One region of the Pseudomonas sp. PA1(2017) genome, then DNA from elsewhere that is predicted to be linked to it. Evidence: riboswitches for the same ligand, from Rfam matches in the RefSeq annotation. Region 1 holds a riboswitch; each other region holds the start of a gene.
The links. Region 1 has a riboswitch for cobalamin ahead of BVH01_RS11235 (ABC transporter substrate-binding protein). Riboswitches for the same ligand answer to the same signal wherever they lie in the genome.

Region 1 (6,902 bases):
GCCACCGCCATAGGCGTGGCTGTAGGCCGGCACCGCCAGGTAAAGCGGATGAAACAGCAAAGGATAGGCAGCCGCCAACAAGGCGAAGCGCAGGAACGGCCATTGCTGGAGCATGTCCAGGCACTGGCGCAGCATGGTTACCGGCTCCTCGCCCGAGACCAGATCCTTGAGCGGCAGGAAGCGCCATTGCACCAGCGTCATCACCAGGAACAGTGCCGCCGATACGCTACCGGTCACCGAGAAGTCGACGCTGATGAACAGCAGGCCGGCCAACGGGCCAAGCAGCATGCCGGCGGTGCTCGCCATGTTGTGCAGGGCGAACGCCTGCTTGCGCAGCTGGGCGTCCTGGCATTCGTCCGCCAGGTAGGCCTGGGCGCAGGGCGTGAACAGTGCGCCGGCGAAGCCGCTCAGGCAGGCGGCCAGCAGCAGCACCGTGAGGCTCTCGGAAAACCCGAATACCGCAAAGCCAACGCAGCGCACCCCGCAGCCGATCAGAATGGCGCGGCGGTAGCCGATGCGATCTCCCAGCAGGCCGCCGAGCAGGAACAAACCCTGCTGGCTGAACACACGGATGCCGAGCACCAGACCCACGGCCCAGCCGGCCAGGCCGAGATTCTCGCTCAGATGCCCGGCCAGGTACGGCATCAACATGTAGAAGCCGAAGTTGAAGCTCAGCCCATTGAGGATCAGCACACGCGCCGCAGGCGAAAGTGACGTCAGGGTGGTGAGGACACGGCGCATCAGGGCACGACACTCATCGCAGGAAATGGCCCTCAGTATGCCTAATTCGCCCGCTCGACGATCTGCTCGAAACGCTGTTTGGCACGCGCAGGCAGGGATGCGGGAATCTGCACGTCGCTGAGCGGGGTTTCGCCGACCTGAATCAGCATCACCATGCCCATGGCCAGGTGCGGAATGCACTGGATGCCATAGAAGCCCGGCACGTCGAATTTCACTTCGACTTCTTCGTTGATCCTGCCCTTGAACGGTTCGGCGCCATCGGGCAAGAAACCTGGCAGGCTCGCGGCATTGTGGCTCGGCTGGGTGGCGATGAACTTCACCGTGTCACCTGGCGCGATGGCCAGGTAATCCGGCTCGTAGACCATGGCCCCGCTAGCGCCACGGTTGAGCATTTTCACTTCGTGCACCTCGGCCAGGGCCGCGGTGCAGAACAGGGTCGCCAGCAAGGCGATTGCGTAACGAATGGGCATGGGAACCGTCCGTGTCAGGCAGGATGAAAGCGCAGGACCCGGGCGCCGTCTTCCGGGTCGGTCAGGTAGCGAGCGCGCACGCCGAAGGTGTCGCGCAGGCGTTCGCTGGTCAGCACCTCATCGGGCTCGCCCAGTGCCACCAGCCGGCCACGTTCCATGACCCCGAGGCGGTCGCATTCCAGCGCCTGGTTGAGGTCATGCAGGGCGATCAGCGTGGTGACCGGCAGCGCCCGCACCAGGTTGAGAATCGACAGTTGGTGCTGGATGTCCAGATGGTTGGTCGGCTCGTCGAGCAGCAGGATTTGCGGCTGCTGGGCCAGCGCCCGGGCGATGTGTACGCGCTGGCGCTCGCCCCCGGACAGAGTGCTCCAGGCATGCTCGCGCATGTGGGCCATGTCCACGTCGGCCAGGGCCTGCATGACGATGCGCTCGTCACTGACGGACCAGGGCTGCAGCGCCGACAACCACGGCGTACGTCCCAGTTCGACGGCATCGCGCACCGTCACCGCATCACTGGTATCGGCCTGCTGCTCGACGAAAGCCAGTTGCCGGGCCACGTCGCGGCGGCTCAGGCTCGTCAATGGCTTGCCATGCAACTGCACCTGGCCACTGCCTGGCGCACGAATGCCGGAAAGCAGCTTGAGCAGGGTCGATTTGCCCGAACCGTTGGGCCCGATCAGCCCCAGGGTTTCGCCCTGGCGAATCTGCAGATCGACGCCGGCCACGATCGCCCGGCCCTTCACCGACCAGCCAAGGTCGCTGCATTGCAACACGGTGCTCATCGTACCCGCCTCCCGCGCACCAGAATCACCGCGAATGCCGGTGCACCGACCAGCGCGGTGACCACCCCAATGGGCAGCACCTGGCCCTTGATCGCCGTGCGCGACAGCACATCGGCGGCGATCAGGAACACCGCGCCGATCAGCGCCGAAACCGGCACCAGCCGGCCATGCCGCGCGCCCACCAGCAACCGCGCAGCGTGGGGAATCACCAGGCCGACGAAGCCGATGGAGCCGACGATCGACACCATCACCGCGGTAACCAGTGCGGTACAGGCGATCAAGGTGGCCTGCACACGACGCACCGGCACGCCCAGCGAAGCCGCCGACTCGGCACCAAAGGTGAAGGCATCCAGCGCTCGCGTGTGCCAGGCGACCAGCAAGACCCCGGCCAGGGCCATCGGTACAGCCAGCAGCACATCTTGCCAGTCGACTCCGCTCAGGTTGCCGAGCAGCCAGAACATGATGCCGCGAGCCTGCTCGGCGCTGGCCGACTTGGTGATCAGAAACGAGGTCAGTGCGTTGAATAACTGGGAGCCGGCAATACCGGCAAGAATGATCTGCGCACTGCCGCTGATCGCACCACCGCCCGCCGCCCGGGCCAGCAGCGCGACCAGGGCGAACGCGGCGACCGCGCCGAGAAAGGCGCCCATGGACAACGACAGCATGCCGGCGCCCAAGCCGAGCAAAGCCACGGAGACCGCGCCGGTGGAAGCGCCCGCAGAGATTCCCAATAGATAGGGGTCGGCCAGCGGGTTGCGCAGCAGCGCTTGCAGCACCACGCCGGACACCGCCAACCCGGCCCCGCAGCTGGCAGCGACCAGGGCGCGGGTCAGGCGGTAATTCCAGACGATGCCTTCATCGATCGGGTCGAGCACGAAGCCCGCCGCGAACAGTTTGTTGGCCAGCACCTGAAACACCACCGAGGGCGCAATGCGGGTTTCGCCCAGGGCGACTCCGGCGATCACCGCCACACCCAGGAGCAGCAGGCAGGCGATGGTCAGCAGGAACAGGCGAGAACTGCGTGCAATCATTGGAATTCGTCAACGGCCTTGGCGAGGGTTTCGATGCCTGTGATCATACGCAGCGAGGCCTGCATGCCATCGGCGTCGATGATCACGATACGCCCGTTCTTGACGGCATCCATGTGCTTGGCGACCGGGTCGTTGCGCAGGAATTCGAGCTTCTTTTCCACATCGTCGGCGGGAAAGCGACGACGGTCCATACGCGCCAGCACCAGCACCGTGGGGTTGGCCTTGGCCAGGGTTTCCCAGCCGACGCTCGGCCACTCCTCGCTGGACTCGACCACGTTGCGCAGCCCCAAGGACTTCATCATGTAGTCGGCCACGCCCTTCTGGCCGGCCACGTACGGGTCCAGATCCATGTCCGGGCTGGAGAACCAGAACAGCGCGGAAATGTCCTTGGCCTGGCGCTGCTCGGCACCGGCCACCGCCGCGGCCAGGCGCTTCTGCAGGTCGGCGACCAGGGCGTCGCCCTTGTCCTGCACGTCGAAGATCTGCGCCAACTGGTTGATGCTCTTGTACAGGCTGTCGATCTGGAACGGCTGCAGGCGGGTACCGTCGGCGCCGACCAGGTTGTCCTTGCCTTCGCAGTCGGTCGGCATGATGTAGGTGGGGATGTTCAGGTCGTGAAACTGCTTGCGCGTACCCACCACGCCCTGCTCGCCCACCATCCACTCGAACTGCACCGCCACCAGGCCCGGGCGCTTGTTGATCACCGATTCGAAGCTTGGGTCGTTGTCGGCCAGGCGCGGCACCTTGGCATTCTGCGCCTCGAACTCGGGCAGCACGTGGCTGAACCACAGCGAGGTACCGGCCAGGCGTTCGCCCAGGCCCAGGGAATAAAGGATTTCGGTACCCGCCTGGCCGATGGTCACGGCGTTGCCGGGGCTTTTCGCGAACGTCAGCGACTGGCCGCAGTTTTCCAGGGTGAGCGGGTATTGGGTCGGGCCGGCGGCATGAGCCATGGAGGACAGCGTCAGAGCAGCGCCGATGACGGCGAGGCGTGATACGAACATGCGGGTGATCTCCTAATCAACAAATACGCATAACGGCAGTGCGTAGGCTGGAGAACACATCACGCTGCGCGGCCATGGCCGCACCTGTCCCTTGCGGGAAGTGATCACGGATGCCCCCTCCCGGACACCCCGCCGGCGGTTCGATTACTGGCGCCTGCCCGCCAGAAGCGGATCAGACCCATGCCGGCAGGTCTCCTGACTGGTACGTCGATGCAACGCGGCGGCCTTCCCGGAAGCGATTCCAGTGACACGAATGCAGCGCTGCTCGGTACCTACAGTTGCGGGGGCAGTTCCGTTTGGCCACCAGAAGCGGCGACGGATTCCCTATTAATTCCTCGCGGAAACCGGCGGCGGCATCTTAAACGATTAAGTGATGCGCCTGCAGTGCTTTGCCACAGTTTGTTCAGGCCATGGCGAGCACGCTCGGGCCTGAACTTGCTGGCGCACTCAAATATCTTGCCAATACAATTGTTACGTTATAACAATTCACAAGGCACGTCCATCATATTAGGATCCTCTCACAATGCGGTTCACCGACATATCCTGCCGCCCCACGCACTATGTTTTCACCGGTTTCATCGCCCTGCTGGCTCCCATGGCCGACGCACAGACACGCCGCACGGAACCGTTGGAGCTGGAACGGACCGAAATCCTCGGCACACGGGAACAAGCTTATCGATCGACCATCGCGCCCACGGCTAACAAGAGCGACACGTCAGTCAAGGAAACACCTTTTTCGATCCAGACGGTAACCCGCGAGCTGATCGAGGATCGTGGCGTCACCACCTTCGGCGAAGCCATCCGTACTGTGCCCGGCGTTACCAATCAGGTGGGCTGGGGTGGCATGAATGATCGTTTTCGACTGCGCGGCTTCGCCACTGAAAGCAACTTGAAGAACGGCATCCGTCGCAGTAGCTTCGCCGCCCTCGACGAGCTGGCCAATATCGAGCAGATAGAAGTACTCAAAGGTCCAGCCTCCGCGCTGTATGGCCGCTTCGAACCCGGCGGCGTCGTCAATCTGGTCACCCGCAAGCCCCAGGCCGAGCAGCGCACTCGAATCGATGTGAGTGCCGGGCGGTATGACTTCTATCGCAGCACCCTGGACAGCACCGGCGCGCTCACTGACGACCTCGACTATCGCCTGACCAGCGCCTGGCAGGACAACGGCAGCTTCCGCGATTTTGTCGACAACTCGAGCCAGTTCATTTCACCTGTGCTCGGTTGGAAACTGGCGCCGCTGACCACCCTGACCATCGAGTTCGAGTACGCCCGCAAGGTTGCCGACATGGATCGTGGCTTCGGCAACAACCCGCTCTACCTGCAGGCGCCGCGCTCACGCAATTTCGCAGAACCCGATACGCGGGTCAGTGCCATCAGCAAACTCGCCTCGGTCACTCTGGATCATGCACTGGATGACGACTGGGACCTGCACGCCGCCTTGCAGGCATCTGATGCCCGGCAGTCGAGCCACTGGTATGCCTATGGTTTCCTCAACGGTGGTATCGGTGGTACGCCGAGCGCCCCTACCGTCAGCCGTCGACCGCAGTGGAATCAGGACCGACAGATCGACGCGACCGCCCTGGCCGAGATCAGTCGCCGCCTGACGACCGGCTCAATAGGCCATCGCGTCCTGCTGGGCGCCGAGTACAGCCGAGACTGGTGGGACTACGATGCCGCTGCAGGTGCCAGCTCCTCCATCGACTTCAATGCCCCGATCTACGGTAGCCCGCCTGGGCCACTAAGCCCGGCAGGTTCGGGCCGCTTCATCAATGACTCCTGGGCCCTCTATGCCCAGGATGAACTGAGCTTCGGCGCCGAAGAGCGCTGGCGCCTGCTACTGGGTGGGCGTTTCGACCAAATGAGAGCCTCCACCTTCGATCAATGGTACGGCTTAGACGAGGCATCGCAGAAAAGCTTCAACGCGTTCTCGCCGCGCGTGGGCCTGACCTGGACGCCGGTCGATGCAGTTTCCCTCTATGCCAGCTGGTCGCGGTCGATGCGTACCGAGCTGAACAACGGCATTCTGCGCGATGGCCAGGTACCCAAACCGGTGTCGGGCGAACAGTTCGAGATCGGCAGCAAACTCAGCCTGCTGGAGGGTCGCTTCGCGCCGACGCTGGCCATTTTTGACATCCGCCGCCGCGATGGCCTCGTCTCGGACCCCAATGACCCGACCTTCACCTACAGCATTCAGGTTGGCGAGCAACGCAGCAAGGGTTGGGAAATCGACCTGCCCTTCATGATCACTCCGCGCTGGCGCCTGCTGGCGAGCTACACACGCCTCGACACGACCATCAGCAAGGACACCGACAGCGGCATGCAAGGTAATCGTCTGGCCAATGCACCGCGTAGCAATGCCAGCCTGTGGAGCACCTATGACCTGGCGACCCTTCCCGGCCTGAGCATCGGCATAGGCGCCAACCGGGTGGGTGAACGCGAGGCCAACAACGCCAACAGTTTCAGCCTGCCCGCTTACACGCGGTGGGACGCCAACCTCACGTACCGTTTCGGCCAGGCCCAACGCTACCGCACCCAACTCAACGTTCAGAACCTGTTCGACAAGCGCTACTACGACTCCGGCGGCAGCTTCGTACCCACGTACCCCGGCGCACCGCGCATGGCGATAGTGAGTATGGGCGTGACGTTCTGAGCAGCGGCTGACTCCGGTAGGCGCACCGCTCCTACCGAACAGATCTCACTGATTATGCAGCGTTACAGACGGCTCAAGAATTTCAAAGACAGGCTTGTAATGAGAATCAAAATCGATAAAATCAATTTAGATACATTATAACCTACCAATACGGAGTTCCCATGAAACCTGGTATCCACCCTGACTACCGCCTCGTGCTGTTCCACGACGTGGCCGCTGACGCC
Region 2 (6,902 bases), on a different contig from region 1:
CCGCGAGCACATCTGGTGGGTGCTGTCCGAGCGCGGGGTGTTCGACGAGCACGGAAAGCTGATCGAGGTGCAGGCCGTCGGTCGCGACGATACCGAGCTGCAGAAGGCCCGGCAGATGCTCAACCAGAGCGCCAAGATGGCGGTGCTCGGCGAAATGGCCACGGGGCTGGCTCACGAGATCAACCAGCCGCTCAACGTCATGCGCATTGCCCTCACCAACACTCTCAAGGGCGTGGAGAACGGCTCGGCCAACCCCGAGTACCTGAAGAACAAGCTCGGCCGTATCGAGCAGCAGATCACCCGCGCGGCGAAGATCATCAACCATATGCGCATCTTCGGGCGACGCTCCGAGGTCGAGGACGATCTGTTCAGCCCGGACGAAGCCATCGAAGGCGCCCTGACGCTGATCCGCGAAGGCGAACTGGTACGCGACATCGACCTGACCCTGCAGCTGTGCGGCACGCCCCAGGTGCGTGGGCATGCCGATCAGCTCGAACAGGTCATCATCAACCTGCTGGTCAACGCCAAGGACGCGTTGCTAAGCGCGCGGGACAAGCACCCGGAACTCGAGCCCAGTATCCTGCTGCGCAGTGAGTGCGAGGACGGCAAGGTGATCGTGCAGGTTCAGGACAACGCCGGCGGGATCGACCCGCTGCTGCTGGACCGGGTGTTCGACCCGTTCTTCACCACCAAACCGGTGGGCAAGGGCACTGGCCTCGGTCTGTCGGTCAGCTATGGGTTGGTCAATCAGATGGGTGGCAAGTTGAGCGTGAGCAATCAGCAGGGCGGGGCCTGTTTCCGTATCGAATTGCCAGAGGTTGCAGGCGGATGAGTGCCTGGCTCGACACCCTGTATCGCAGCTGCGAAGCGGTGCTGCATGGCGACCAGCAGGTGATCGCCCGGCTGCGCGAGTCCGGTTTCGACTGCGATGAGGGACACTGGAGTTTCCGCCTGCCGGCGCTGCATGTCTGGCTGTTCGGCGAACCCAGCGCTGTCGATTACTCGGCCTTTCTCAAGCAGCTGTACGCCAGCGATCTCAATGGACGCCTCGCCCGCTACAGCGCGCAGATGGTTATTGCCGACAACCGCGGCAAGGTCAGCGAGAGCCTGTATCGTCTGCAGCGCTTGTCCTGAACAGATGGCGGTGGCCTTCGTTGTAGAGCGCCGAATCGGCGAAGTCTTGCGCACCCAGCACCCGGCCGACGAGAATCAGCGCGGTGCGCCGGAAGCCCTTGGCGCTGACCTTGGCCTCGATATCCGCCAGGGTGCCGACCGCCCAATCCTGGTCCGGCCAGCTGGCGCGATGCACCACCGCGATCGGGCAACTGGCGCCGTAATGCGGCAGCAACTCGGCGACGATCTCTGGCAGGTGCTGCACGCCCAGGTGGATGGCCATGGTCGCGCCGTGGCGGGCGAGATCATGCAACTGCTCGCCCGCCGGCATCGGCGACTTGCTGGCGTAGCGGGTAAGGATCACCGTCTGCGACACCGCGGGCAGCGTCAGCTCGCTTTCCAGCAGCGCGGCGCAGGCGGCCGTGGCGGTCACGCCGGGGACGATCTCGAAGGGGATGCCCAGCGCACGCAGGTGACGAATCTGTTCGCCGATGGCGCCGTACAGCGACGGATCGCCCGAATGCACCCGCGCCACGTCTTCGCCACGTGCATGGGCCGCCTGTAGCAGGGCGATGATTTCATCGAGATGCAGCTCGGCGGTATTCACCACCTGGTGGGCGCGGTGGCCGGCCAGCACTGCTTCGGGCACCAGCGAGCCGGCGTAGAGGATTACCGGGCAGCTATGAATCAGGCGCTGGCCCTTGACGGTGATCAGCTCGGGGTCGCCGGGGCCGGCGCCGATGAAATAGACGGTCATGGGATTCCTGGGTATAGGGTGAAAGACGCTTTTCTCTTCCACCGTGGTGTTCGGCTTATGCGGTCGCCAGGTGGGGGATCGCCTTCCCGTGGATAGAGAAAGCGTGGACTACGCGTCCCGATCCACCCTACGGATCGTTGCGGGCAACGGCCAGTGTTGCGTTGGCGCTCTTGCGCTTGGTTATCCACAGACGAGCGGTTCGGTCACTCAGCTGTTCGGCCAGGGCCAGAGCGCTGGCTTCGGCAACGCTTGGCGTGCCGGTAGCCTGCAGCGCCTGCGCCGAGGTCTCGGTCAGGCGCCCATGGTAACCCGCCAGCACCTCGGCGGGCAGGAAGTGGATCGGCAGGTTCAGCTGGGCAGCCAGTTGCTGCAAGCCTGGCTCGTCAGCCTTGTGGTCGCTGCTGGCCAGGGCTGTCAGCTCGGCAGTGCTCGAGCCATGCTCAGCCAGCGTGTTGTCGAGCAGGCTCAGCAACTCTTCGAGCGAGCACTCGCGCCGGCAACCCAGGCCGGCGACGAGAGCAGGCCGCTCACTCACTGCTGCCGGCGCCCACGGCCGTGGAACCAAGCGGCAGCCAGGCCCAGCGCTGCCCAGAACGCAGCGTTGGTCAGCAGCGAGGCGAGAATGAACTGATGCTCCAGCGCCTCGGGCGCCAGGCTTTCATGCACGTCGGGCTGCGGCGCGCCGAGCAGGTGGGGCAAGGCGAGAATCGCCGCACCGAGAATGCGCAGCATCCAGTTGCCGCCGAACGCCAGCAGCGCCAGGCCCGCAGCGGTCGAAGCAGCCGCGCCGATCCACCAGTACTGGCGCAGCAACAGTTCCGCTGCGGCAGTGCCCGGCAGCTCTGGCGGCAAGCCGCTGGCGGGCGCCAGGACGAAGGTGGCGAATCCGGCCAGCCCCCAGAGCAGGCCCTGCGAGGTTTTTTCCGGGGCGCGCAGGGTGAACAGGCCGGCGAGCATCAGCGCGAAGCCGACGGCGACGACCAGATTGCTCAGGCCTGTGGATAACAGCCGCTGCCAGCCGTCTTCCGGCGCCCAGGCTTCGCCGTCGTGGCTGTGGCCGCTCGCGCCATGGTCGTGGGCAGCGGTGGCGTCATGGCTGTGCTCGATGGCGGCAGGCTCCGCGACCTCGAACGTTTCCGCCTGAAGGATCAGCGGGGTGACCCACAGGCTCTGCAGCAAGGTCAGCACGATGGCGGCGAGCAGGCCGGCGAAGCCGGCGGTCTGGGCGATACGCTTGATCATCAGCAATCCCTCAGTGGCACGGAAACGCGGCGCTGTGCCGGGTGTCGTGGGCGGCGTTGTGCAGGGCTTCGACGTGGGAGAAGCCGGCGAAGAAAATCAGCACGGCGCCCAGCACGCAGCTCCCGACAGCAAGCAGGATGCGCTGTGAGAGGGGCAATGTGGAAACGCTGGAGGTGGAAATGACGCTGCTGGACATGATCGTAGACCTCAGGGGTAAACGGCACAGCAGGACACGGCGAGACAGCCCGCACAGGCAGGCAGCGATCGGCGCGTGCCCGCCCACCGCGGGTTGCCAAACAGACGATCCAGGCCGGTCTCCGGGCTCGCGATGATCACCTTGCGGCGATGGGGATCGGCCTTCCCATGCATGCGCACAGTGGCCAAAACGATCCTGGCATTCGCTTACCGTTGCGGGGGCAGCGCCGGACTCGAACCGGCTTCCCGTTTCACCTCACGCACGTCGACGTGAGACACCTGAAACAACCGGGCAAGAACACCACGAAGCGGCAAGTGCGTCAATATGTTGCAGGTCTTCTGGCAATTGACCGTACGGCGGGCTCTGCGTAGCCTTGCGTTTTCGAGGTGCTGCTTGTCATCAAGCAGCTAAGAGGGAACACGGACCGCCGTGGCTGCCCCCGCAACTGTAAGCAGCGAGTGCGTCGCCAATCGCCACTGGGCAACCGGGAAGGCCGGCCGCGCGCCATGACCTGCCAGCCAGGAGACCTGCCTCGATAACGCTTTCGACAACCGGGCGGGGTGATCCGGTGATGCTCGGCATGGGTTTGCCCGCGCCTGCCATCCTATTGCCCGCTCGCCGTTTCTCCAGACGCCAGGGGCTTCCATGAAAACGCTCGCCAAACTTCCCGTCACCATCGTCACCGGTTTTCTCGGTGCCGGTAAGACCACCTTGCTGCGCCACATGCTGGAAAATGCCGAGGGCCGGCGCATCGCGGTGATCGTCAACGAATTCGGCGAGCTGGGTATCGACGGCGAAATCCTCAAGCAGTGCTCCATCGGCTGCACCGAGGAAGAGGCCAATGGCCGGGTGTTCGAACTGGCCAACGGCTGCCTGTGCTGCACCGTGCAGGAAGAGTTCTTTCCGGTGATGCGCGAGCTGGTGGAGCGTCGCGGCGACCTCGACCATATCCTCATCGAAACCAGCGGCCTGGCCCTGCCCAAGCCACTGGTGCAGGCCTTCAACTGGCCGGAAATCCGCAACGCCTGCACCGTCGATGCGGTGATCACCGTGGTCGACAGTCCGGCCGTCGCAGCTGGCACCTTCGCCGCCTTCCCGGATCAGGTCGATGCCCAACGCAAGCTCGACCCTAATCTCGACCATGAGTCGCCGCTGCACGAGCTGTTCGCCGACCAACTGGCCAGCGCCGACCTGGTGATCCTCAACAAGGCCGACCTGCTCGATGCCGACGCGTTGGCCGCCGTGCGCGCCGAAGTGGCCGAGGAGCTGCCGCCGGCGGTGAAGGTGGTCGAGGCTCATGGCGGCTCGCTGCCACTCAATGTGTTGCTGGGCCTGAACAGCGAGACCGAGCTGCATATCGAGGGCCGCCGCACTCACCACGACGATGAAGACGACGATCACGATCACGACGAATTCGACTCGTTCCACGTGGAACTACCGGAAGCGGACGAGGCGCGACTACTCGCTGCGCTGAAGGATGTGGTCGGCAAACACGGCATTCTGCGCGTGAAAGGCTTCGTTGCCGTGCCGAACAAACCCATGCGCCTGCTGCTGCAAGGCGTCGGCCAGCGGTTCGACAAATATTTCGACCGTGCATGGAAGCCTGACGAAGCACGGGTGACCCGCCTGATCGTGATCGGCCAGGCGCTGGATCACACCGCCATCGCCGCCGAGCTGAACGCGGCGCTGGCGTAACCGGCGCCCGTCATGCACCTGCTGCGTACCCAGCCCGGCCAGTCGCTGCCGGCCGACAGCATCGCCGACCTCGGCCAGACGCCCGCCGAGCTGGTGGTGCTGTGCACCGGTGATTCGCACCTGTCGCTGTTGGCCGAGGTTGCCCGGCACCTGCCCGAGGATTACCCCAGCCTGCGCTTGGCCAGCCCGGCGCAGCTGAGCAACAACGCCTCGGTGGATTTCTACGTCGAGCAGGTGCTCAGGCACGCCAAGGTCATCCTGATTTCCGTGCACGGCGGCGTCAGCTACTGGCGCTACGGCATTCAGCGCCTGGTGGAACTGGCGGGGCAGGGCAAGACGCTGATTCTGGTGCCTGGCGACGACAGCCCCGATCCCGAGCTGACCGGGTTGGGCAACGTGGCCGCCGAGGATGCCGAGCGGCTCTGGCAGTACCTGCGTCAGGGTGGTGTGGATAACGCGCGGCAGTTCTTCCAGTGCATCGCCGATCATTACCTGGGCCGTGACTACGGTTGGCAGCCGCCGCAGGCGCTGCCGCGGGTCGGCCTCTATCACCCGCGTATCGGCAACGCCTCGCTGCAGGACTGGCGCGGCGACTGGCAAGCGGACGCACCGGTTGCCGCCTTGCTGTTCTATCGCACCCATGTGCAGGCGGCCAATACCGCCTTCGTCGACTCCTTCTGCCAGCGCCTGCAGGCTCAGGGCCTCAACCCTTTACCCATTGCGGTGGCCAGCCTCAAGGAGGCAGCCTGCCTGGCGCAGGTCGAGGATTGGCTCGACGAAGCGGGCACCAGCGTGATCATCAACACCACCGGTTTCGCCCAGTCCAACCCGGAGTCGCCCCAGGCACGGCCGTTCCGCCACGACGTGCCGGTGCTGCAGGCGCTTTGCGCCCTGGACAGCGAAGAGCAGTGGCAAGGCAACGCCCAGGGCCTTGGCCCTCGCGACCTGGCCATGCATATCGCGCTGCCGGAGCTGGATGGCCGGCTGATCACCCGGCCGATCAGCTTCAAGGGCCTGGCCTGGCGCAGCGAGCGTAGCCAGAGCGACGTGGTCTGTTACCGCGCGCACCTGCCCGGCATGGATTTCGTCGCCGAACTGGCGCGTCGTCAGGCCGACCTGCAGCGACTGCCGGCTGTGGATAAGCGCGTTGCCCTGGTGCTCGCCAACTACCCGACCCGCGACGGCCGCATCGGCAACGGGGTCGGCCTGGATACGCCGGCAGCGGCGCTGAATATCCTGCGAGCCTTGAAAAGCCAGGGCTATCCGGTCGAGGGCCTACCGGACAGCGGCACAGCGCTGATCCACCAACTGCTCGGCGGCGTGACCAACGACCTCGACAATCTCGACCTGCGGCCTTGCGCCCAGAGCCTGGCGCTGGACGACTACCAGCGCTGCTTCGCGGCCCTGCCCGAGGCCAATCGCCAGGCGGTACTGGAGCGCTGGGGCTCGCCGGAAAGCGACCCGATGTTCCGTGAGGGGCGGCTGATGATCGCCGGCCTGCGCTTTGGCCTGACCTTCGTCGGCATCCAGCCGGCACGGGGTTATCAGGTCGATGCCGCGGCGGTCTACCACGACCCTGACCTGGTGCCGCCACACGGCTACCTGGCCTTCTATTTCTGGATGCGCCACGTATACGCGGCCAACGCGGTGATCCACGTCGGCAAGCACGGCAACCTGGAGTGGCTGCCGGGCAAGAGCGTTGGGCTTTCCGAAAGCTGCTGGCCAACGGCGATTCTCGGCGCGCTGCCGAACATCTACCCGTTCATCGTCAACGACCCCGGCGAAGGCGCCCAGGCCAAGCGCCGCACCCAGGCGGTGATCATCGACCACCTGATGCCGCCGCTGACCCGCGCCGAAAGCTACGGTCCGCTGCGCGATCTGGAGCGCCTGGCCGACGAG
Region 3 (6,902 bases), on a different contig from region 1:
CCAGCACGTGCAGGGGCTTGTGGGTCAGCAGCCGATTGAAGTCCGCCATCAGCCGGCTCTTGTGCTTGTGCTCCATGACGATCACCACGTCGGCCCACTGGATGTCGCCGGCGCTTACCGTTCGGCGGGCCTTCGGGCTGGTGCCGGCCGAGCGCACGCTGAGCCCTGGGCGTTTGCGCCAGAGCGTCTCGGCAGTGGGGCTGCGCCACTGGTTGCGGCTGCAAATGAACAGGATATTGGTCATCGGTTACGGCTGTGGATAACTGCGTGGCGTGTACACCCATTCGCCGCCGTCGCCACGGGGCAAGCGCCGGGTCTGGCTGGAGCCGATGATCACCAGGGTGCGCATGTCGACCATCTCCGGCGTCAGCTCGCCAAGGCTGACCACCCGCAGCGCTTCGGCAGGGCGGCCGATGTCGCGGCCCAGTACCACCACGGTTTCCGGCGTGCGATGGGTGCGGACGATTTCCAGGGCGCGGCCGAGCTGCCAGGGGCGCGCCTTGGAGATCGGGTTGTAGAAGGCCATGGCGAGGTCCGCGGTGCCGGCGTGGTCGAGACGGCTCTCGATCACCGTCCAGGGTTTTAGGTTATCCGACAGGGAGATCAGGCAGAAATCGTGGCCCAGCGGCGCTCCGGCCTTGGCAGCGGTGGCCAGGGCCGCGGAGACGCCGGGCAGCACTTGCAGCTCGACGGCGTGCCAACTGGCCGGCGCCTCGGCCTCTTCGAGTGCTTCCAGCACCGCCGCCGCCATGGCGAACACGCCAGGGTCGCCAGAGGAAACAACCACCACCCGGCGGCCGCTGGCTGCCAGCTCGAAGGCGTGCCGCGCGCGCTGCAGCTCCTCGCGATTGTCACTGCAATGGCGCACCTGATCATCACGCAGTGGTTCGGCCATGCGCACGTAGGTTTCGTAACCGAGCAGATCCTGGGCTTCATCCAGGGCGCGGCGTACGGCGGGTGTCATGTGTTCCGCCGCGCCCGGGCCGAGGCCGATCACGCTCAGGCGCCCGCGGGGGCGGCCGATGGCCTGGGCAGCGGCCGGCGACTGCGCCTGCAGCACCTGCAGGCCGTCGTGCTGTGCGATGACCGCCGGCAGCGCGGTATCCGGTGTGATGAAGCGCAGCGCCACGTTCAGTTCACGGGCCGCGTCGGCCAGCGCCTTGTCGGTCATCAGCGCGGTGGGTGCGAGCAGGGCGGCCAGGGCCTTGGCCGCCAGGCCCGAACGCTCGAGCAATTGTTGGACACGCGCCGGCAGATCTTCAGTGCCCTCGACGCGCACCAGCAGGCTGCGCGGATGGATCAGCAGCTCGTCCGGCCGGGCGGCGCGTTGTAGAGGCGTGATATGCAGCGTCCGGCGACCATCTTCGGCCAACGGCAGCTTGCTCTGATCCAGCCAGGACGCATCACCGTCGATGCGCAGGTTTTCGCCGCCGAGCAGGTCGGAAACGAAGCGCTTGCCCTGTTCCAGATCGGCCAGGGCATAGCCGCTCGGCGGGTCGAGCAGGCAGGTGCCGAAGCGCAGCTCACCGCTGGTGGTGATTGCGGCGCTGACCTGCAGGCTTGCCGCGATCTCCCGGGCCATACGGTTGACGCCACCCAGGCCGCCCAGCAGCGGCACCACGGCGCTGCCGTCTTCGGCCACGGCCAGTACCGGCGGCTCGGCGCCCTTGCTGGCGAGCAGCGGCGCCAGGCTGCGAATGACGATACCGGCGGCGCACAGGGCGATGATCGGCGTGCCACTGCGATACAGGCCGCGTAGGGTGTCGCCGAAGTCGTCATAGGCCGCATCGGCCTCGACCCGATCGCGCAGACCATGGATCAGCGCCTGTGGATAAAGCGCCTGGATGCGCCGGGCGGTGGCCAGGGCGGAGGAGCCGAGGATGACGATGGCGGGGGAGGAAGTCATTGAAGTTTCACTGTTCATGGCGAGCACGGTGCATGCCGCGGTGAAGTAGAGCCTGTAGGAGCCGCGACCCCGCGGCGAATGGCACGGGCAACGCGCAAACGGCGTTGCAGCCACCATCGATTCGCCCCGAGGCCGGGGCTCCGACAAGCCTGTCGTGTTCGCTCAACCGCGCCACTTGATGCCCGGCACCACGATCATCGAAAAATACGGCGAAGCCATCGGCTCGACTTCATCGAGCGGCACGATGCGCTGGTTGGCCATGGTCGCCCGTTCCACGTAATGAGCACGGTCGTGCAGGCCGAGATCTTCCAGCACACGGCGGACTTTCTCGAAGTTGCGGCCGAGTTTCATCACCACGGCGGCTTCGGCATCACGCAGGCGCTCGCGCAACTCGTCTTCGGGCAGCACGCCGGAGAGCACCGACAGGCTCTGGTTGCGGTACACCAGGGGTACGCCGAGCACCGCGGCGCTGCCGAGCATCGAGCAGACGCCGGGGATCACCTCGGCCTCGTAACGCTCGGCCAGGCGGTCGTGCAGGTACATGTAGGAGCCGTAGAAGAACGGGTCGCCCTCGCAGATCACCGCCACGTCGCGACCGGCGTCCAGGTGTTCGGCGATCTGCACCGCGCAGGTGTCGTAGAAATCGCTGATCACGCCTTCGTAGGTCAGTGGCGGCTCGAGTTTTTCGGTGGTTACCGGGTAGACCAGCGGCAGGCGTTGCTGGCTGTCTTGCAGGTGCGCCTCGATGATGCCGAAGGCATTGCCGCCCTGGCCGACGTTGGCCTTGGCCTTGGCCACGAAATAGCCGACCACCGGCGCCGACTTGAGCAGCCGCAGGGCCTTGAGGGTGATCAGTTCCGGGTCGCCGGGGCCAACGCCCAGGCCGAGCAGGCGGCCCTTGCCGTGGCGGTCCATACCGGGGAGGTCAATACCGCTCATCACTCGACCTCCGTGGCCAGGGCGTTGACTGCCGCGGCGGCCATGGCGCTGCCACCGCGGCGGCCCTGGACGATCACGTAGGGCACGCCATGCTCGGCATAGGTAGCGGCGAGCAGATCCTTGGATTCGGCAGCGCCGACGAAGCCCACCGGGAAGCCGAGGATCAGCGCCGGCTTGGGCGCGCCGGCGGCGAGCATGTCGAGCAGGTAGAACAGCGCCGTCGGCGCGTTGCCGATCACCACCACGGAGCCTTCCAGGTGTTCGCGCCAGTGTTCCAGGGCCACCGCCGAGCGGGTATTGCCGAGCTGCTTGGCCAGCTCCGGTACGCCGGCATCGTTGAGGGTGCAGATCACCGGGTTGGCGGCCTGCAGCCGCGTGCGGGTGACGCCCTCGGCAACCATCCGTGCGTCACAAAGAATCGCCGCGCCCCTGGCCAGTGCTTCACGCCCTGCCGTACCGGCACCCGGCGAGAAGCGCAGATCCTGCACCACGTCGACCATGCCGCAGGCGTGGATGACCCGCACCGCGAGCTTTTCCAGATCCGCCGGAATGGCGCTCAGGTCGGCCTCGGCGCGGATGATGGAAAAGGAATTGCGATAGATCTCCTGACCATCGCGGATGTAATCGGTCATCGGGTGAAACTCCGGGTAGCGGTGAGCGAGGCGAGCAGGGCGCCGGCTTCGTCAGGTGTCAGGTGATGGCCCAGCAACTGGCCGAAGCCACTGCCGAGAGGCTGGCGGGCGAACAGGTCGTAGCGACCTTCGGCCACGGCCAGCAGGGTGAAGGGCGTGCGGTGGGCGGCGGCGCAAGAGCGGCTGCAGCCCGTGAGGTGAATGCTCGGTCGTTCACTGCCGGCGGGCAGCCGTTCGGCCAGACGCAGGGCATCGGCCTTGGTGTCGGCCAACCCCTTGGCGCAGCCGCTGGCGCCGGTACAGGCGATGATCCGCGCCAGCGGCGCGGCGGCGTCGGTCAATAGGCCGAGACCTTGCAGGCTGTGGATAACCTCATCGACAGCGGCTTTGGGAATATTCGGCAGTAGCACGCTTTGCCAAGGCGTCAGGCGCAGGCTGCCATCGCCATGGCGGCGGGCGAGGGCTGCCAGGCCTAGCAGCTGTTCGGCCGCCAGCCGACCAAGGGCAGGGCTGGCGCCGATATGCACGAGACCAGGCTGATGCTGCTCATGGATGCCGAGATGGGCATTGGCGTGCGCCGGCGCCCGGCGCCACTCGTTTATCGGTAGCAGCGCATCGCCCAGCCGAACCTGCAAGCGCTGCAGCAGCTCGGCAGGCGCATGGTTTTCCAGCAGATGGCGCATGCGCGTCTGCTCGGGTGTGGCCAGCTCGAGAAACAGTTCGAGCAGGGCGATCACCAGATCATGGGCCGCGGCCTGTGGCACGACAGCCAGCGCGGGTGCATCGTCTGCCGTCGTGGGCGGACAGCCGGCAAGACCGAAGGCGTAGCCGATCCCATCTTCCAGGGGCAGGGCGCTGAGCCAGATATCGTGAGGGTGTTCGAGCATCGCCAGGCGTTCGCCGCCGTCGAGCAGCAGGGCGAACTTCGGTGACAAGGCATGCAGGCGCGGCGTGTTCTCCAGGGTCGCCAGCAGTTGCGCGGCCAGCGGCGAGATATCCACAAGCGCCTGCGGGTCGAGGCCGGCTGCCGGGCTGACCATCAGGTTGCGCACGTCATCGGCGGCCGGCGAGCGCGGACCCAGGCCAGCGTCCAGCAGCTCGCTTATCAGCGTGTTTTCACAACCGGCGCGGATGCCGCGAATCTGCAAGTTGCCGCGGTTGGTGGCCTCGATCACCCCGCCGGCATGGCGCTGAGCGGCCTTGGAAATGCGTTCGGCCTGCTCGGCTTCGAGGCGCCCGCAGGGCAGCTTGATGCGGCAGATGCCGCCGTCCTTCGCCTGCACGATACGCAGCAACCCCGGGCAGGCCGAGGGACGAACAGATAGCGATGGCGTGTGAGCAGGCTGTTTCAACGGATCACCGTAGTCGGGTCACATGGGCATCCGTTCGAGGATAGGCCAGAGAAGGGTCAGTTTCTCTCACCGGGACACCCCGCCCGGTGTGGGCGCATGCGACTGAATCGGCCGGCAGGTCTCCTGGCTCGCAGGTCATGGCGCCTGGCCGGCCTTCCCGGTTTCCCAGTGGCGATTGGCAAGGCGCTCGCTGCAACAGTTGCGGGGGCAGCCACGGCGGAAAACCTGCCCAACATCTGCTGCGCGTCGGCCCTGCTGCGTTAGAAAATGCCTCGTAATGCTCATGTACAGAAGTACACTCCGCTTCCTCGCCAATTTCTGCCTTGCAGGGCTCTAGCTCGCTAGCTATTGAACAGGTTTTCTCGTGTTCCCTCTTAGGCCGCATTGGCTCACATGTAGCCGCTGGGCACCGACAGAGGCGCTATTATGCCCGCTTTGCCCGCCGGGATGAAAAGCCGCGTCGTCGGATCGCCCAGAAGCATGGCTGCGATGTGTCGATGGCAGTCGCTGTGGAGAAGGCCATTGCTACAAATCGGGCGAATGGCCACTCCACCCAATCCACCGCTGGCTGCCAATGATGAGGACTGAGAAATGACACCCTGGCTGACCGTCGTGGGCATTGGTGAAGATGGCTACGCCGGCCTCGGCAAGGCAGCGCGGCATGCATTGCTGGCGGCCGAGCTGGGTGGTCGGCAGCGAGCGCCAGCTGGCGCTGCTGCCCCACTGCATCCGTGCCACGCGCCTGCCCTGGCCGAAGCCGTTTTCCCTGACGCCGGTGCTCGAGCGCCGCGGCACGCCGGTCTGTGTGCTCGCCAGCGGTGACCCGATGTTCTTCGGCGTCGGCGCCAGCCTGGCTCGCGAGCTGGCGCCGGACGAGCTGCGCATCCTGCCGGCGCCATCGTCGGTGTCCCTGGCCGCTTCCCGTCTGGGCTGGCCGCTGCAGAGCACCGCCGTCGTATCGCTGGTCGCCCGGCCGCTGGCAGCGCTGCAGGTGCAAATCCATTCCGGCGCGCGCCTGCTGGTGCTGAGCAACGATGGCGACAGCCCGGCCGCCGTCGCCGAACTGCTGCGCGAGCGGGACTTCGGCCCCAGCCGGCTGAGCGTGTTCGAGCACTTGGGCGGCGAACGCGAACGGCGCATTGATGGGCTCGCCGATGGCTGGTCCCTGGAGCGCGCAGCGGATCTCAATCTGGTGGCCATCGAGTGCGTTCCAGACTATGAAGCCATTCGCCTGCCGCTGACCCCCGGCTTGCCGGACGATGCCTATCGCCACGACGGCCAGCTGACCAAGCGTGATGTGCGGGCCATTACCCTGTCGCGGCTGGCGCCTTCACCGGGCGAGCTGCTCTGGGATGTCGGCGCCGGCTGCGGTTCCATCGGCATCGAATGGCTGCGCGCCCACCCCAGCTGCCGCGCCATCGCCATCGAGGCGGACGAAGGGCGCCAGGCCCATATCGCCCATAACCGTGATGCCCTTGGTGTGCCCGGCCTGCAACTGGTGGCCGGGCGGGCGCCCGAGGCGCTGGACGGGTTGGCCGCGCCGGATGCGGTCTTCATCGGCGGCGGCGTGACCGTACCTGGCGTGCTGCAGCGCTGCTGGCAGGCACTCAAGCCCGGCGGTCGGCTGGTGGCCAATGCCGTGACCTTGCAGAGCGAGGCAGCGCTGATCGCCTTTCGCGGCGAACACGGCGGCGAGCTGACCCGCATCGAGGTGGCCCAGGCCAAGCCGTTGGGCGGGTTCGACACCTGGCGCGGCGCGTTGCCGATCACCCTGCTCGACGTCAGCAAGCCGCGATGAGCCGCATCCTGCTGCTCGGCGGGATCGGCGAAGCGCTGAATCTCGCCCGCCGCCTCGGGCCTGAGCATGTCTACAGCCTCGCCGGGTTGGGCAAGGTGCCCGAGGATCTGGCCTGCCAGGTGCGCGTCGGCGGCTTTGGCGGTGCCGAGGGGCTGGCCGATTTTATCCACAGGGAGCGCATCGATTTGCTGGTCGATGCAACTCATCCCTATGCCGCGCAGATCAGCCATAACGCGGCACGCGCTGCCGAGCAGGCCGGCGTGCCCTGTTGGGCG
Region 4 (6,902 bases), 440 kb from region 1:
ATACAGGCGCGCCGTTCGGGCAAGGTCACGGTCGAGGTCAATTTGTCGCACACGGACGTCAGCGCACTGGTTGACTTCAGGCTGGAAAAGCGGGCCTTAGATGTTTTCCCGGAACTACTGAGTCACATTGCTGATCATAATATTTGCAAATGATCCCGTTAGCGGGCATAGTCGCGGCTGATCAATTTTCATGCCACGGTCGTGCCCATGCGCCAACGCTTCGCACCCCTCGTGCCTCTCGCACTCACAATGGTTCTCGCCGCGTGCGCTAACCATGCTCCACAATCCCAGATTGATGCGCCGTCGGCCCAGGCTTCCTTGCCTGCCAGGCCAGTCGTAGTAGCGCCCGCTCTCGATCAGGCCGATGCCGGTGCAGACGACGCCGCTGCCGAATTCGCCGATCACGCACCCTATGAGCTGCCGCAGTTGGCCGACAGCGTGCTGGAAAAGGGCATCTCCCTGATCGGCACTCGCTACCGTTTCGGTGGCAACTCGGTGAAGACCGGGTTCGACTGCAGTGGCTTCATCGGTTACCTGTTCCGCGAGGAGCTGGGCATGGAACTGCCGCGCTCGACCCGCGACATGATCAACATCGATGCTCCGTTGGTCGAACGCAAGGCGCTCGAGCCGGGTGATCTGGTGTTCTTCAGCACCGCCGGCCGTGGCCGCGTCAGCCATGCAGGCATCTACCTGGGTGACGATCAGTTCATCCATTCCTCCAGCAGCCGCAGCGGTGGCGTGCGCATCGACAGCCTGGATGATGGCTACTGGAAGCGTACGTTCATCGAAGCCAAGCGCGTTCTGGCGCTGGCGCCGACCGAGCATCTGGCCTCCCAGCACTGATAAATCGTTGCCTGATCGAGTCGGTCGGGCAACAATTTTAATGTTTTCAAGTGACTGCAGCGTAAAGCTAAAGCTTGCACTGCAGTTGTGAACGCGGCAGAGTAGGGCGCATTCAGGCTCCAGGATCGTCCGTCCATGACTGCCACCATCCGCATCGCCTTCCTCTTGCTCGCGGCACTGCTCAGTGCTTGTTCCAGCCGGGCGCCCGTACCTGCTCCGAAACCTGTCGTCGTCATGCCTGCTCCCGGTGCCTATCAGGGTGGCGCGGATGATGTGCTGTTTCGTGCGCTCGGTCTGGTGGGTACCCCTTATCGCTACGGCGGCAACACGCCGGACAGCGGTTTTGATTGCAGCGGCCTGATCGGCTACGTGTACCGTGATGCCGCCGGCATCAGCCTGCCACGCTCGACCCGCGAGCTGATCAGCATGCGCGCGCCGACCATCGGCCGCGATTCCCTGCGCAGTGGTGACCTGGTGTTCTTCGCTACCAGCGGTGGTAGGCAGGTCAGCCATGCCGGCATTTACGTCGGTGAGGGGCGCTTCGTGCATGCGCCGTCATCGGGCGGCACCGTCCGCCTGGACAGCCTCGGCAACAGTTACTGGCAGCGCACCTATATCGAAGCCAAGCGCGTTTTTCCGGTGGAGCTTGCCAGCCATCCCTGAGCTGCCGTCGCCCAGAGCAGCGCTACATGGCTGACTCTCCGATTGACGCTTATGCCGTCAGTCCTTACCCTTTGCGACCTGCTTCAGGTGTCCCTGGTCTCGGCCAGGGGTGAAACTGGGAAGTCGGTGCGCTGCCGCCAAGCGAGCAATGCCGACGCTGCCCCCGCAACGGTAAACGAGCCCAACCATGCTTCTGGCCACTGTATCTTCGATGCGGGAAGGCGGCGTGGTTCGTCGTGTTCTGTGAACGCGGCACTCGTGAGCCCGGAGACCGGCCTGTCGCTTTTTCCTTAGGTTGCGCGGTGGGCGCGGCCGGTGCGCGGCCCTAGGGCCAGCCCCTGCCTGCTCCTGCGTGATCGTTTTTATCGTCGGGCACCGATACGTGCTCGAACCGCGCGAGCTTGCTGGCGCCGAGGAGATCCCATGAGCGAATCGACCCCATCCCCCAGCCGCGAATCGGCCGAGCGCGACGCGCGCCATAACGCCCGCATGGCGCGCAAGAAAGCGCTGATGGACGAAAAGATCGCCCAGGCCCAGGAAGAATACGGCTTGCTGCTGGTGCACAGCGGCAACGGCAAGGGCAAGAGCAGTTCGGCCTTCGGTATGGTTGCCCGTGCGCTCGGCCATGGCCTGAAAGTCGGCGTCGTGCAGTTCATCAAGGGCGGCATGGCCACCGGCGAAGAGCACTTCTTCCGGCGCTTTCCCGATGAAGTCAGCTACCACGTGATGGGCGAGGGCTACACCTGGGATACCCAGGATCGCCAGCGCGATGTCGAGAAGGCACGCTTGGCCTGGGATGTTGCCAGGCAGTTGCTGAACGATCCGCAGATCGCCCTGGTGGTGCTGGACGAACTGAACATCGCCCTCAAGCACGGCTACCTGGATGTGGACGTGGTGCTGCGCGATATCGAATCGCGCCCGGAGCTGCAGCACGTCGTGGTGACCGGTCGTGGCGCACCGCCAGCCCTGCTCGAAGCGGCCGATACGGTGACCGAAATGACTCTGGTCAAGCATGCCTTCAAGGCCGGTGTGAAGGCGCAGAAGGGCGTGGAATTTTGAGCACGACAGATGCGCTTTCCGCCGAGCCTGGGGCGCCACGGCAGTGCCCGGCCCTGGTGATCGCCGCGCCCGCCTCGGGGCAGGGCAAGACCACCGTCACTGCTGCCCTGGCGCGCCTGCACACCCGACGAGGCAAGCGGGTACGGGTGTTCAAGTGTGGGCCGGACTTTCTCGACCCGATGATTCTTTCCCGCGCCAGCGGCAACCCGGTCTATCAGCTGGACCTGTGGATGGTCGGCGAAGCCGAGAGCCGCCGCCTGCTCTGGGAAGCCGCTGGCGAGGCCGATCTGATTCTGATCGAAGGGGTAATGGGCTTGTTCGACGGTTCGCCGTCGGCAGCTGACTTGGCGCGCCGTTTCGGTGTGCCGGTGCTCGGGGTGATCGATGGCTCGGCCATGGCCCAGACCTTCGGCGCCCTGGCCGTCGGCCTGGCCAGCTACCAGCCTGACCTGCCGTTCTCCGGCGTGCTCGGCAACCGCGTCAATCCGGGTCGCCATAACGACCTGATCCGTGACAGCCTGCCGGCTTCGATCCGCTGGTATGGCTCGTTGCCACGCCGTGCGGCCATCGAACTGCCCAGCCGGCACCTCGGCCTGGTGCAGGCTGGCGAACTCGTCGACCTCGATACGCGCCTGGATACCGCGGCCGATGCTCTGGAGCAGACGGCGACGATCACGCTGCCGCCGCCGGTGACCTTCGCCGCGCCCTCGACCGAATCGGTAGCGCCGCTGCTCGCTGGCGTACGCATCGGTGTGGCTTTTGATGCTTCCTTCGCGTTCATCTACCAGGCCAATCTCGACCTGCTCGAGCAGATGGGCGCGACGCTGACGTTCTTCAGCCCGCTGACCGACGAGGCGCTGCCCGACGTGGACAGCCTTTACCTGCCGGGCGGCTACCCGGAGTTGCATCTGCAGGCGCTGGCCGCCAATCGGCCGATGATCGACGCCATCAAGGCCCATCAGCAGGCCGGCAAGCCGCTGCTCGCCGAGTGCGGCGGCATGCTGTATCTGCTCGAGTCGCTGAGCGATGTCGCTGGCGAGCGCGCCGAGCTGGCCGGTCTGCTGCCTGGCACTGCGCAGATGCAGAAGCGTCTGGTTGCCCTGGCCCTGCAGAGTGTCGAACTGCCCGAGGGCGTGCTGCGCGGGCACAGTTATCACCACTCGTGCCTGGACTCTGCGCTGCAGCCGCTGGCCCGCGGGGACTGCCCGAACGACAAGCCGGTCAGCGAGGCGGTGTTCCGACTCGAGCGCCTGACCGCGTCCTATATTCATTTCTACCTGCCTTCCAATCCGCCAGCCGCTGCGGCGTTGTTTCGTCCATGACCGCGCACGCCTTCAGCGCCGAGGAGCGCGCCGCGGTCTACCGCGCCATTGCCGAGCGCCGTGACATGCGCCATTTCAGTGGTGGCGAGGTCGCGCCCGAGTTGCTCGCCCGCCTGCTTGAAGCGGCGCACCAGGCGCCCAGCGTTGGCTTGATGCAGCCGTGGCGTTTCATCCGCATCACCCGGCCGGCGCTGCGTGAAGCCATCTATCAGTTGGTCGAGCGCGAGCGCCAGCTGACCGCCGAGGCACTGGGCGAGCGCTCCGACGAATTCATGCGGCTGAAGGTCGAGGGCGTTCGCGACTGCGCCGAAGTGCTGGTGGCGGCCTTGATGGAAGGCCGCGAGGCCCACGTGTTCGGCCGGCGCACCTTGCCGGAAATGGACATGGCGTCGCTTTCCTGCGCGATCCAGAACCTATGGCTGGCGGCCCGTGCCGAAGGCCTGGGCATGGGCTGGGTGTCGCTGTTCGACCCCGTCGCCCTGGCCGAGCTGCTGGGCATGCCGCCGGGCAGCAAGCCGGTCGCGGTGCTCTGCCTGGGGCCGGTGCAGGCCTTTTACCCGGCGCCGATGCTGGCCCAGGAAGGTTGGGCGCAAGTGCGGCCGCTGCACGAACTGCTGTTCGAGGATCGTTGGGATCAGCATGAATAACGAGAACCGTCCATGAGCCTGATCCTCAGCGCTGTCGCGGGCGTGGCTATGGATGCCGCCCTCGGCGAGCCGAAGCGCTGGCACCCGCTGGTGGGTTTCGGCAAGCTGGCCAACCGCCTGGAGCAGCGCTTCAACCCATCCGGTGGTGGCTGGCGCAGCCATGGCGTGAGCGCCTGGTGCCTGGCGGTGCTGCCGTTGACGCTGCTTACCGTGCTGCTGGTGCAACTGCCGTGGATCGGCTGGCTGGTGCAGATCGTCGTCCTCTACGCCGCCCTGGGGCTGCGCAGCCTCGATCAGCATGCCCAGCCGGTGGCCCAGGCGCTGCGCCTGGGTGATCTGCCGGTGGCGCGCCAGCGAGTGGGCTACATGGTCAGCCGACGTACCGAGGACCTGGACGCCACTGGCGTGGCCCGTGCGGGTACCGAGTCGGTGCTGGAGAACGGCAGCGATGCGGTGTTCGCCGCGCTGTTCTGGTTTCTCGTCGCCGGGGCGCCGGGTGTGGTGCTGTACCGCCTGAGCAACACCCTGGACGCCATGTGGGGCTACCGCAACGAGCGCTTCGAGCGCTTCGGCTGGGCCGCCGCGAAGATCGATGATCTGCTCAATTACGTGCCGGCCCGGCTGGTGGCGCTGACCTATGCCGTACTGGGTCACAGCGCCCTGGCGATGCGTTGCTGGCAGCGCCAGGCACCACGATGGGACAGCCCCAACGCCGGGCCGGTGATGGCAGCGGGAGCGGGTGCGCTGGGCGTCAGCCTCGGCGGCGCGGCGGTCTATCACGGTGAGCTGCACCAGCGCCCCGAGCTGGGCGAAGGCCCGCCGCCACGGGCGCGGGATATCGAGCGGGCGATGAACCTGGTGTGGGGCGGCGTGCTGCTCTGGTTGCTGCTGATGCTGATCGTGGAGGTGTGCATTGCTTGAGCACGGCGGGCGGTTGCGCAAGGCGGCGCTTCGCTATGGTATTGCGCTGGGCGACTGGCTGGACCTTTCGACCGGCGTGGCGCCATACGGCCTGCCGCTTCCGGAAATTCCCGCGCAAGCCTGGAACCGCCTGCCGGAGCAGGACGACGGTCTGGAAGCCGCCGCCTGCGCCTATTACGGCGCTGCCGACCTGCTGCCAGTGGCCGGCTCCCAGGCGGCGATCCAGTGCCTGCCGCGGCTGCGCCGCGAGGCACGGGTCGGCATCGTCTCGCCGGCCTACGCCGAGCACGCGGCGGCCTGGCAGCGTGAAGGGCATCGGGTGCTGGAGATCAGCGAGGCCGGCGTCAATCGCGCCCTGGAACGGATCGACGTGCTCTTGCTGGTCAACCCCAACAACCCTACCGGGCGGCGGTTTTCCCCCGAGCAGCTGTATGCCTGGCATGCGCGTCTGGCCGAGCGGGGCGGCTGGCTGATCGTCGACGAAGCCTTTGTCGACTGCATCCCGGAGCAAAGCCTGGCGGTCCATGCGCAATTGTCAGGGCTGATCGTGCTGCGCTCGTTCGGCAAGTTCTTCGGCATGGCCGGTGCCCGGCTGGGCTTCGTGCTGGCCGAGCGCACGCTGCTCGATGAGCTGGAAGAAATGCTCGGGCCCTGGACGATCAGCGGCCCGACCCGCTGGCTGGCGACCCGGATGCTCGAAGACAAGGCTGCTCAGCAAGCCCAGCGCCAGCGCCTGAGTAATGATGGCCAGCGCCTGGCCAGCCTGCTGCGTGAGCATGGTCTGGCGCCCACCGGTGGCTGTGCGCTGTTCCAGTGGATCGCCAGCGAGCACGCTGCGCTGCTGCATGAATTCCTCGCCTGCAATGGCATCTTCACTCGCCTGTTCGAGCGCCCGGCCAGCATTCGTTTCGGCCTGCCGCCCGATGAAGCCGGTTGGCAGCGCCTGGCCGCGGCGCTAAAGGTCTTTGCCGAGGAGGCACGATGAGTCATCTGCAAGCCGGCGCCACCCTGATGGTGCAGGGCACCACCTCGGATGCGGGCAAGAGCACCCTGGTGACCGCTCTGTGCCGCTGGTTGCAGCGCCAGGGCATCAGCGTGGCGCCGTTCAAACCGCAGAACATGGCGCTCAACAGCGCGGTGACCGCCGACGGTGGCGAGATCGGTCGGGCCCAGGCGGTGCAGGCCCAGGCCTGTGGCCTGCCGGCGCACACCGACATGAACCCGGTGCTGCTCAAGCCCAACAGCGACACCGGCGCCCAGGTGATCATCCATGGCCAGGCCGTCGGCAACATGAATGCCGTGGCCTATCACGACTACAAGCGCGTCGCCCGTGAAGCGGTGCTGGCGTCTCACGCTCGCCTGCGGGCGAACCACCAGGTGGTGATGGTCGAGGGCGCCGGCTCGCCGGCCGAGATCAACCTGCGCGCCAACGATATCGCCAACATGG

Region 2: linked by a shared signal. The riboswitch ahead of BVH01_RS03985 (CbtB domain-containing protein) and the one ahead of BVH01_RS11235 (ABC transporter substrate-binding protein) in region 1 are both predicted to bind cobalamin.
Region 3: linked by a shared signal. The riboswitch ahead of cobG (precorrin-3B synthase) and the one ahead of BVH01_RS11235 (ABC transporter substrate-binding protein) in region 1 are both predicted to bind cobalamin.
Region 4: linked by a shared signal. The riboswitch ahead of cobO (cob(I)yrinic acid a,c-diamide adenosyltransferase) and the one ahead of BVH01_RS11235 (ABC transporter substrate-binding protein) in region 1 are both predicted to bind cobalamin.

The regions. Positions count from the first base shown of each region.
Region 1 is NZ_MSXU01000009.1:890,135-897,036, forward strand. Features, by position in the region: gene BVH01_RS11215 (MFS transporter) at 1-741, opposite strand, end outside; gene BVH01_RS11220 (pseudoazurin) at 783-1,211, opposite strand; gene BVH01_RS11225 (ABC transporter ATP-binding protein) at 1,226-1,993, opposite strand; gene BVH01_RS11230 (iron ABC transporter permease) at 1,990-3,024, opposite strand; gene BVH01_RS11235 (ABC transporter substrate-binding protein) at 3,021-4,028, opposite strand; cobalamin riboswitch at 4,196-4,392, opposite strand; gene BVH01_RS11240 (TonB-dependent siderophore receptor) at 4,552-6,678, shown strand; gene BVH01_RS11245 (type B 50S ribosomal protein L31) at 6,840-6,902, shown strand, end outside.
Region 2 is NZ_MSXU01000001.1:874,083-880,984, forward strand. Features, by position in the region: gene BVH01_RS03960 (PAS domain-containing protein) at 1-832, shown strand, start outside; gene BVH01_RS03965 (hypothetical protein) at 829-1,134, shown strand; gene cobM (precorrin-4 C(11)-methyltransferase) at 1,097-1,870, opposite strand; gene BVH01_RS03975 (cobalamin biosynthesis protein) at 1,998-2,405, opposite strand; gene BVH01_RS03980 (CbtA family protein) at 2,402-3,112, opposite strand; gene BVH01_RS03985 (CbtB domain-containing protein) at 3,123-3,308, opposite strand; cobalamin riboswitch at 3,403-3,605, opposite strand; cobalamin riboswitch at 3,676-3,858, shown strand; gene cobW (cobalamin biosynthesis protein CobW) at 3,954-5,003, shown strand; gene cobN (cobaltochelatase subunit CobN) at 5,016-6,902, shown strand, end outside.
Region 3 is NZ_MSXU01000001.1:761,895-768,796, reverse strand. Features, by position in the region: gene BVH01_RS03505 (low molecular weight protein tyrosine phosphatase family protein) at 1-244, opposite strand, end outside; gene cobJ (precorrin-3B C(17)-methyltransferase) at 248-1,906, opposite strand; gene BVH01_RS03495 (precorrin-2 C(20)-methyltransferase) at 2,069-2,821, opposite strand; gene BVH01_RS03490 (precorrin-8X methylmutase) at 2,845-3,477, opposite strand; gene cobG (precorrin-3B synthase) at 3,474-4,829, opposite strand; cobalamin riboswitch at 4,925-5,258, opposite strand; partial or broken gene cbiE (precorrin-6y C5,15-methyltransferase (decarboxylating) subunit CbiE) at 5,421-6,627, shown strand; gene BVH01_RS03475 (cobalt-precorrin-6A reductase) at 6,624-6,902, shown strand, end outside.
Region 4 is NZ_MSXU01000009.1:1,334,294-1,341,195, reverse strand. Features, by position in the region: gene BVH01_RS13090 (NAD-dependent deacylase) at 1-153, shown strand, start outside; gene BVH01_RS13085 (C40 family peptidase) at 208-843, shown strand; gene BVH01_RS13080 (C40 family peptidase) at 979-1,506, shown strand; cobalamin riboswitch at 1,575-1,801, shown strand; gene cobO (cob(I)yrinic acid a,c-diamide adenosyltransferase) at 1,930-2,565, shown strand; gene BVH01_RS13070 (cobyrinate a,c-diamide synthase) at 2,562-3,887, shown strand; gene bluB (5,6-dimethylbenzimidazole synthase) at 3,884-4,534, shown strand; gene cbiB (adenosylcobinamide-phosphate synthase CbiB) at 4,547-5,455, shown strand; gene cobD (threonine-phosphate decarboxylase CobD) at 5,448-6,440, shown strand; gene BVH01_RS13050 (cobyric acid synthase) at 6,437-6,902, shown strand, end outside.